3 regions of the Pseudomonas sp. LBUM1640 genome follow, and region 1 is predicted to be linked to each of the others. Evidence: predicted binding sites of a transcription regulator. Region 1 holds the regulator's gene; each other region holds the start of a gene.
What was found. The regulator FliA, encoded in region 1, starts transcription of late flagellar genes. The targets are predictions, from matches to a motif close to CTAAAGTTTNNNNNNNNNNNGCCGNTAA.

Region 1 (3,278 bases):
TGCAACGGATCGGCCTGTCCGGCCCGTTGTCCCGCGACCTGCTGGCGCTGACCGCCGAAGTTGAAGAGCCGCGCCAAGCCTGGCGCATGTTGCTGGCGCACTTGGCGCGCATGATCGTCACCCCGCAAATCGAACCCCTGGAAGAGGGCGGTGTGATTGCCATGGTCGGCCCTGCCGGCATGGGCAAAACCACCACGTTGGCTAAGTTGGCGGCGCGTTATGTGCTCAAGTACGGCGCGCAGAATATCGCGCTGGTGAGCATGGACAGCTACCGCATTGGCGCCCAGGAGCAGCTCAAGACCCTGGGCCGCATCCTCAATGTGACGGTGACTCACGTCGACCCGGGCCAGTCCCTGGCCAATGCCCTCGACCCACTGCTGCGCAAACGCGTGGTGTTGATCGATACTGCCGGCCTGCAAGCCAGTGACCCGGCGTTGCGCATGCAGCTGGAAAGCCTGGCCGGGCGTGGCATCAAGTCAAAAAATTACCTGGTGCTTGCAACCACCAGCCAGAAACAGGTTCTTACCGCTGCCTACCACAGCTACAAGCGTTGTGGCCTGGCCGGTTGCATCCTCACCAAGCTCGACGAAACCGCGAGCCTGGGCGAAGTGCTGAGCCTGGCCATCAGTCATGAATTACCGGTCGCCTACCTGACCGACGGGCCGCGGATCCCGGATGATCTCCATCTGCCGCGCCGTCATCAGTTGGTCAGCCGTGCTGTCAGCGTGCAAATGCAAGAAGAGCCTAGCGAGGAAGCGATGGCCGATATGTTCGCCGACCTTTACCACAACCCCGCAAAACGGGTGGGGTGAGGGCAGGATGAGCGCCGTGAAATGTATCTACATCGATGGTCTGCAAGCGATTCACGCGGCCAAGCCATGTAGCCTGCGTCTAAGCAAGACAAGGTAAAGAAATAAAATGGGCAGCATGCATCCCGTACAGGTGATCGCGGTGACCGGCGGCAAAGGTGGCGTCGGAAAAACTAACGTGTCAGTGAATTTGTCCCTGGCCCTGGCAGAGCTTGGCCGTCGCGTCATGCTGCTGGATGCTGACCTGGGCCTGGCGAACGTCGACGTTTTGCTGGGGCTGACACCCAAACACACCCTTGCCGATGTGATTGAAGGCCGCTGCGAGCTGCGCGATGTGCTGCTGCAAGGCCCCGGTGGCATTCGCATCGTGCCGGCCGCCTCGGGCACCCAGAGCATGGTGCACCTGAGCCCGGCGCAGCATGCCGGCCTGATCCAGGCCTTCAGCGATATCGGCGACAACCTCGACGTGCTGGTGATCGACACCGCCGCCGGCATCGGCGAGTCCGTGGTCAGCTTCGTACGCGCAGCGCAAGAAGTGCTGCTGGTGGTCTGCGACGAACCCACCTCGATCACCGACGCGTACGCGCTGATCAAACTGCTTAACCGTGACTACGGCATGAACCGCTTCCGCGTGCTGGCCAACATGGCCCAAAGCCCGCAGGAAGGGCGAAACCTGTTCGCCAAGTTGACCAAGGTCACGGATCGCTTCCTCGATGTCGCCTTACAATACGTTGGCGCAGTTCCCTATGACGAGTGCGTACGCAAGGCTGTGCAAAAGCAGCGTGCAGTCTACGAAGCGTTCCCTCGTTCGAAATGCGCACTGGCGTTCAAGGCTATTGCCCAGAAGGTCGATACTTGGCCGTTGCCTGCCAACCCTCGGGGGCATCTGGAGTTTTTCGTCGAGCGATTGGTGCATCAGACGAGCGCAGGACCGGTGCTATGACATCCAGCGGCTACAACCTTTACAAAAAGTCGGCACGTGACAGCCAAGGCGAATTGATCGAGCGCTACGCGCCCCTGGTCAAGCGCATTGCCTACCACCTGCTGGCACGCCTGCCAGCCAGCGTGCAGGTCGAAGACCTGATCCAGGCCGGCATGATCGGTTTGCTCGAAGTGTCGACCAAATACGACGCGAGCAAAGGTGCGAGTTTCGAGACGTATGCGGGTATCCGCATTCGTGGCGCGATGCTCGATGAGGTGCGTAAAGGGGATTGGGCGCCGCGTTCGGTACACCGCAACACGCGAATGGTCAGTGACGCAATTCGCGCAATTGAAGCAAAAACCGGTCGTGACGCTAAAGATCATGAAGTTGCGGCCGAACTCCAATTGAGTCTCGACGATTACTACGGGATTTTGAACGATACCTTGGGCAGCCGCCTGTTCAGTTTCGACGACCTGTTGCAGGACGGCGAACACGAAGGGCTGCACGAGGACGGCGCGAGTGCACATCTCGAGCCGTCGCGCGATCTGGAAGATGAACGTTTCCAGAGTGCGTTGGCGGAAGCGATTGCCAATTTGCCGGAGCGTGAACGGCTGGTGTTGGCGCTGTACTACGACGAAGAGCTGAACCTCAAGGAAATCGGTGAGGTCCTGGGGGTCAGCGAATCACGTGTCAGCCAGTTGCACAGCCAGTGCGCAGCCCGCTTGCGGGGGCGATTGGGAGAGTGGCGCGCGCGCTGACAGGCAGTGTGGGGACACTGCAGACGCTACCGCGAAGGCTTCACGCCTTCGCGGGTTCGTACCGTGGTGCCCTGGGCAGTCCTTTTTGTGTAACGCCTGTTGATTGAAATGGCGCGTCCAGGTGCTGGGCGCGTTTAAGACTGCTTGGAGGTCGAATTGGACAAGAACATGAAAATCCTCATCGTTGATGACTTCTCAACGATGCGGCGGATCATAAAAAACCTGTTGCGTGACCTTGGGTTCACCAACACGGTCGAGGCGGATGACGGCATTACGGCGATTCCGATCCTCAACAGCGGGAGCATCGACTTTCTGGTAACCGACTGGAACATGCCGGGCATGACCGGCATCGATTTGCTGCGTCACGTGCGCGCCGATGAAAAGCTGCGCAGCTTGCCTGTGTTGATGGTGACCGCCGAAGCCAAGCGTGAACAGATCATCGAAGCCGCCCAAGCTGGGGTTAACGGTTACGTGGTCAAGCCATTCACTGCACTGGCCTTGAAAGAGAAGATCGAAAAAATCTTCGAACGCATCGGTCATTGATGCTGCCACGGGGGAGCTATGGAGCATAAAGAATCATCGCAGGCCGATTTTGAATCGACCCTGAAAAAGCATGCTCACCAGTTGGTCGAAAGCCTTGAAAAAGGCCAGTTCGGCGACGCGGTGCAGTTAATCCATGAGCTCAACCAGACCCGTGACCGCGGCCTGTACCAGGAAGTGGGCAAGCTCACACGCGAGCTGCACAGTGCGATCGTCAATTTCCAGATTGACCCGCATATGCCCCAGGCC
Region 2 (3,278 bases), 170 kb from region 1:
TGAATACAGTCAAATGTGGGAGCGGGCTCGCCCGCGATAGCGGTTTACCGGTTAAAACGCTCCACCAGCGAATACTGGGTATTCGCGGTATGGGTCAGCTCTTCACTCAACTGCGCCGAGTTCATCGCCTGTTCCGAGGTCTGATCCGCCAACAGCGCAATCGTGCTGATGTTACGGCTGATCTCTTCCGCCACCGCGCTTTGCTCTTCGGTGGCAGCGGCGATCTGGGTGGTCATGTCGGTGATATTGGCCACCGCTTCACTGATGCCCACCAACGCCTGATCCGCCTCCATCACCCGCGCCACACCTTCTTCGGCCTGGCGATGCCCGGCGTCCATGGTTTGCACGGCAGCGGCTGCCGTGTGCTGCAGCTTGGCGATCAAGGCATGAATCTGCCCGGTGGACTCAGCGGTGCGCTGCGCCAGTTGACGGACCTCGTCAGCCACCACCGCAAAACCACGGCCCATCTCACCGGCACGGGCCGCTTCGATGGCGGCGTTCAAGGCCAGCAGGTTGGTCTGGTCGGCAATGCCCTTGATTACATCAACCACGCCGCCGATTTCATCACTGTCCTTGGCCAGTTGGGTGACGGTCACACCGGTTTCACCCACGGCGATCGACAGCCGCTGAATTGCCTCGCGGGTTTCCCCGGCGATGTCGCGGCCGCGACCGGTCAGGCGATTGGCCTCCTGAGTGGCATCAGCCGTACGCTGCACGTGGCTGGCGACTTCTTGAGTCGTCGCCGCCATCTGGTTGACCGCAGTGGCCACCTGCTCGGTTTCCACGCGCTGGCGCTCCAGGCCGCTGGAACTGTTGTGCGCCAGGGTATTGGACTGCGCCGCCTGGTCGTTGAGGTGCTCGGCCGTATCCTGCAAGCGCGTAAGGCAGGTCTTCAGACGCGCTTCCTGGCTGAGGATCGACATCTCCAGCCGCGCTTGTGCACCACGGCTGTCGGTGTACATCTGCGCGATCAACGGGTCGGACGTGGTCTGCTCCGCCAGGCGCAGCAGACGCTTGAGGCCGCGCTGCTGCCAGCTCAGGCCCAGCAAGCCCAACGGCACAGACAACCCCGCCGCCAAGGCAAAGCCCCAGTGGGAGTTGAGTGACGCACCAATCATGAAGCTGAGCTGGCTGACCAGGATAAACGGCAGCCAGTCCTGCAACACCGGCAGCCACTTGTCCCGCTGAGGAACGGCCGACTTGCCCTGGTTGATGCGTTGATAGAGCGCTTCGGCCCGGCGGATCTGCTCGGCGGTGGGCTTGATGCGCACCGATTCATAGCCGACCACCTGGTTGCCATCGAAGACCGGCGTCACATAGGCGTTAACCCAATAGTGATCGCCCGTCTTGCAGCGGTTCTTAACGATGCCCATCCATGGCAAGCCTTGTTTGAGCGTGGACCACATGTGTGCGAACACGGCCGACGGCACATCCGGGTGACGCACCAGGTTGTGCGGGGCACGGATCAGCTCGTCGCGGGTGAACCCACTGATTTCGACAAAAGCGTCGTTGCAGTAGGTGATCACGCCTTTGGCGTCTGTGGTGGAGATCAACCGTTGCTGAGCGGGAAAGGTACGTTCGCGCTGGGTAACGGGTTGGTTATTACGCATGGTTGTTCAATCCGCAAGGCTTTCAGGGGGTATCGGCAGAAGGCGGGAGTTGTTGAGAAAATTCTTTTGCCTCTCCTGCAAATCGGGGGCGTTCAGGAAGTGGCTTAGGTCGGTTGTGCTCCGCGCGAGCAGCTATAAAGAACGCTGAAAAGAGAGGGATTGATACATTCGACACGGGGTCGAATTACGTAAAAGCGCAATTACCGGCTAAGGTTGAATATGCGATCTGTCGAACCTATGGATGGCGCGAAAACGATTGTTGGATACAGGAGCGGCGCGCCTGTAATACGGGATAATCGCCCAGAAATACTCAGGTCATAGGAAAAAAATGAAATAATTGAAGGGGCGAAGTGTCTGTTTTTCGACAGGTTCAGCGCGCTGAACATTAAGCATCGATAGCATCAAAAAAAGGTGGGTACTTGCCTCCCTTGGGGCCTGGCGCCGATAGTTTGACGCTGTTTAGTGCGAGCCTGCTTTTTAACGGGCGGGTGTGTTGGGCCCATTGAACTAAAAGTGCCCATGTCGATCGTACTGTAATCTTGGGGCTCTCATTGGATAATGGACTGGCAAGTGATTCGCAAATTTTTCATTTCTGCTTACCCTTGTGTGGGTCTGCGCGGTGATCCTCGTGACGCGGTTCTTCAGTTGATCAGCCTGGTGCCACCCAGTTTGCCGCCTGATCCGTGATCATTAGCCTCCGCCGTTGCTGTGAGTACCCTTCAAGCGCCTCCTTTAGTGGTGCAAAACCACGCGACAGCCTATTAAAATGCGATACCCGGAAGTGCCTGAGTTTGGCCAGGCAAGCAGCCTTTTTCAGAGTTTCATGGCTCCGCTCTTCTCTGGTATAGTTTTGGGCTGAAGCAGATTCAGGTGCAGCATTAGAACATTGGACGATGGGGCTTACAGGGATGCCCGGCTACTTAGGACGAATGAGGACCACCAGGCCCTCTTCGTGGTGAAACGTTATCGCCATTTATGAGTGTTTTATATGGATGTAAATTTGATCCCTGTGATTTTATCTGGCGGCGTGGGCAGCAGGCTCTGGCCTGTCTCCCGGGAAGCGCATCCGAAGCCATTCATGACATTACCGGATGGGCAGAATCTGATTCAGAAGACGTTCGTGCGGGCAGCGAAACTGCGCGGTGTCACTGAGGTAGTAACGGTTACCAACCGCGAGCACCTTTTCAAAACTGAAGACGAATATAGCCTCGTTAATACCCAAGGCCACTCTCAGATTTACATCCTTGAGCCCTTTGGAAGGAACACCACTGCCGCCATTGCTCTTGCCGCTCTTCAGTTGCGAGAGAAGTATGGTGATCAAACGCATATGCTGGTGCTTGCCGCCGATCATATGATTAAGGATGACGCAGCGTTTGCAGAAGCTGTTGCCCGCGCCACTCACCTGTCTTCGCAAGGTTGGCTTGTCACTTTCGGCATTCGGCCGCAGTACCCGGAAACCGGCTTCGGTTATATTGAGGCTCGTGTCAACACGCCGGTAGACGGTGGTTTCAAAGTCGAAAATTACGTCGAGAAACCAGACCTGGAAACCGCTGAGTCATATATCGCCGCCGGGAATTATTTCTGGAATTCGGGGATGTTCTGTTTTCAGGTCGGGACCCTACTTGGCGAGCTGGAAAAACACGCGCCTAAGATCCTGGCTCAAGTCAG
Region 3 (3,278 bases), 1.7 Mb from region 1:
CACCATCACCGGGGTTGCCTTGCCAATGGCGCTGGTAAAACCGCGCAAGGCCATGAAGCTCAGGTAGCCGGGCAGGGCGAACGGCAAGATGGTCAGGAATTGCCCCGCTGCGTGCACGTTGGTTTCGGTCTGGCCAAACATCAGCAGCACGGGCTTGAGGTTCCACAGCAACAACCCGGCGACCAAGGCCATCAGCCAGGCAAGCCAAAGCCCGGCCTGGGTCAGGCGGGTGGCGCCTTCAATGTCGCCTGCGCCATGACGAATGGCCACGAGGGTGCCGACGGCGGCAATCACGCCGATGCAGAAAATCGCCACGAACGAATAGCTCGCTGCACCCAAACCACCACCGGCGAGGGCTTCGGGGCTCAGGCGGGCCATCATCAGGGTGTCGGTCAGCACCATCAACATGTGCGCCAACTGTGAGGCAATCAACGGCCCCGACAGCCGCAGAATGGCCCAGAGTTCAGTACGCACCGGATGCTGCATGATCATCACGCTCAAAAGTCAGAGGGTTGGGGAAGGTTGGATTCTCGGCGCTCCTGAGGCATTGCACAAAAGGATAAAAGCGATCGTTCGCATGATTAAAACTCATGGTAGGGTTTGGCATTGCTCTGTAGGAGGTTATCTATGCCACGTCGTCTCCCGCCGCTTTATGCCTTGCGCGCATTTGAGGCGGCTTCGCGGCACAACTCTTTCACCCGGGCTGCCGAGGAGCTGTCGATCACGCAAAGTGCCGTCAGCCGGCATATCCGCACGCTTGAAGAACATTTTGCCTGCCGCCTGTTCCAGCGCAGCGGCCGCAACCTGCAACTCACCGAGGCGGCGCGGCTGCTACTGCCCGGCGTGCGCGAGGGTTTCGCTGCGCTTGAGCGCGCCTGCCATACCCTGAATGCCGAAGACGACATCCTGCGCATGAAAGCACCGTCCACCTTGACCATGCGCTGGTTGCTGGCGCGGCTTAGTCGCTTCCGGGCCTTGCAGCCGGGTAATGAGGTGCAACTGACCAGCGCGTGGATGAGCGTGGATGAAGTGGACTTCAACCAGGAGCCGTTCGATTGCGCGGTGTTGTTGAGTTATGGGCATTTTCCGGCGGACTGGGAAGCCTGCTACCTGTTCCCCGAACTGCTGATCCCGGTGGGCGCACCGAACCTGCTGGAGGATGGCCCTTGGGACGTAACGCGCCTGGCGTGCGCTGAACTGCTGCACCCCACGCCCGACCGCCGCGACTGGCGCAATTGGCTGGAGCGCATGGGGCTGTCGAATCAGGTCTCGCTCAAGGGCGGACAGGTGTTCGACACTTTGGAGCTGGGCATGATCGCCGCCGCGCGGGGTTACGGCGTGTCCATGGGCGACCTGCTGATGGTGGCCGAAGACGTGGCGCAGGGGCGATTGAGCTTGCCGTGGCCGACTGCGGTGGCGAGTAGGGAAAATTACTACTTGGTGTGGCCGAAAACCCGCCCCGGTGGTGAGCGTTTGCGGCGGTTGGCGGAGTTTCTTCAAGGTGAAGTCAAGGCCATGGAATTGCCTCAGGTCGAGCGTCTCGACTGAAGTGTTACAGACCTTTTGTGCAATCGTTTGCGAGATACCCCTGTGAAGCGCTCAAGTATTGCTCGCGCCCGCCGAAGAAGGTGTGTTGGAACTTTCGTGCCCCAACGTTTCCCACTAGATAATTTGCCGAGCAGCGCTATGAGATCAGGATGATCCTGGCCTCGGCCAGGAGCTGTCATGTCTCAACCTCGCGCTCGGATAGCCTCACAGTTAGGCCTCGCACTCGCTGTGATTCTGGCTGTTGTCATCAGCGGCAGTACGGTTTTCGCCTTGCGTTCCCTCGACTCCGCCAACCTCGAGACCCGCGAGGAACACTTGGCCAGTGAGGCGCGCTTGCTCGCCGACCAACTCAACACCTTCCACAGCACCTTGCGCGAAAGTACCCAGCGTTTGAGCGGGCTGTTTGAAAAACGCTTCGGCGCCGGCTTGAGTGTGCGTGGTGAGCAGCAGGTCACGGTGGCGGGCGTACAGACGCCGAGCCTGTTCCTGGGCAGCAACCTGTTGAACAACAATTTCGCTGAGGTCGATGAATTCAAGGACACCTCCGGCGGTGTGGCCACCGTATTCGTGCGCAGTGGCGAAGACTTCATTCGCGTCAGTACTTCGCTTACCAAACAAGACGGCAGCCGCGCTATTGGTACGGCTCTGGACCACCAGCATCCGGCTTATCAACGGCTGCTCGGTGGGCAAAGTTATGTTGGCCGTGCTGTGCTGTTCGACCGCTCTTACATGACCCAGTACACACCCGTGCGCGATGCTGCCGGCAAGGTGATTGCGGTGCTGTTTGTCGGTTTTGACTACACCGACGCGCAGAAGGCCCAATTCGACAACCTCAAGCGCTTCCGTATCGGCCAGACCGGTTCCCTGGCCTTGTTGGACGAACAGAAACACTGGCTGGTGCCACCGGCTGGCGTGCAAGCGCTGGACCAGGCGATTGCGGTGATGCTCGACCTGGCCAAGAACCCAGGCAAAGGCCGCTTCTGGAGCGACAAGAACGAAGATTTCTACAGCGTTTCGGTACCGTTCGAAGGCGGCCCGTGGGCGGTGGTGGCGAGCATGCCGAAGTCCGAAATCCGCGCGGTCACCTGGGCGGTGGGCATTCGCCTGGTGATCGGCAGCGTGCTGGCGATGTTGCTGGCGGTAGGCGCGGCCGTTTGGCTGCTGCGCAGCAAGTTGCAGCCGCTCAGTGATTTGGTGCGCCAAGCCCAAGCGCTCGGCGCGGGCGATTTGAGCGCGCGCCTCAACGTGTCCAGCCATGACGAAATCGGTCAACTGGCGGGCAGCTTCAACCAGATGGGTGAAGCGCTGTCGACCATGGTCTCGCATATCCGCAAGGCCGCCGAAGAGGTCAACAGCCGTGCCCAGGCGTTGTCAGGTTTGTCGGGCGGTGCCTATGAAGGCATGGAACAGCAGTCCGGCGAGATCACCAGCATGGCCGGCGCGGTGGAAGAATTCAGCGCCACCTCGCTGAACATCGCCGACAACATGGGCAACACCGAGCGCCTCGCCCAGGAAAACGCCCAGCAGACCCGTATCGGTCGCACCTCGATGCAAGAGGCGTCGTCGTCGCTGGAGCATATCGCGGCGGCACTGAACAGCACGGCCACCGTGATCAACACCTTGGGGCAGCGCTCCCAGGAAATCGGCGGGATCGTCGGCGTGATCACCTCGATTGCCGAGCAGACCAATTTGCTGGCGCTCAACGCTGCCATCGAAGCCGCCCGCGCCGG

Region 2: ACA065_RS22510 (methyl-accepting chemotaxis protein) is a predicted target of FliA. The motif match lies at 1,640-1,667, and genes of this name have one in related genera.
Region 3: ACA065_RS29855 (methyl-accepting chemotaxis protein) is a predicted target of FliA. The motif match lies at 1,599-1,626, and genes of this name have one in related genera.

Annotation. Positions count from the first base shown of each region.
Region 1 is NZ_CP166816.1:4,948,977-4,952,254, reverse strand. It holds gene flhF (flagellar biosynthesis GTPase FlhF) at 1-812, shown strand, start outside; gene fleN (flagellar synthesis regulator FleN) at 919-1,752, shown strand; gene fliA (RNA polymerase sigma factor FliA) at 1,749-2,489, shown strand; gene ACA065_RS21710 (chemotaxis response regulator CheY) at 2,658-3,032, shown strand; gene ACA065_RS21705 (protein phosphatase CheZ) at 3,051-3,278, shown strand, end outside.
Region 2 is NZ_CP166816.1:5,119,723-5,123,000, reverse strand. It holds gene ACA065_RS22510 (methyl-accepting chemotaxis protein) at 45-1,610, opposite strand; gene ACA065_RS22505 (mannose-1-phosphate guanylyltransferase/mannose-6-phosphate isomerase) at 2,599-3,278, shown strand, end outside.
Region 3 is NZ_CP166816.1:6,683,101-6,686,378, reverse strand. It holds gene ACA065_RS29865 (NorM family multidrug efflux MATE transporter) at 1-492, opposite strand, end outside; gene ACA065_RS29860 (LysR substrate-binding domain-containing protein) at 628-1,548, shown strand; gene ACA065_RS29855 (methyl-accepting chemotaxis protein) at 1,726-3,278, shown strand, end outside.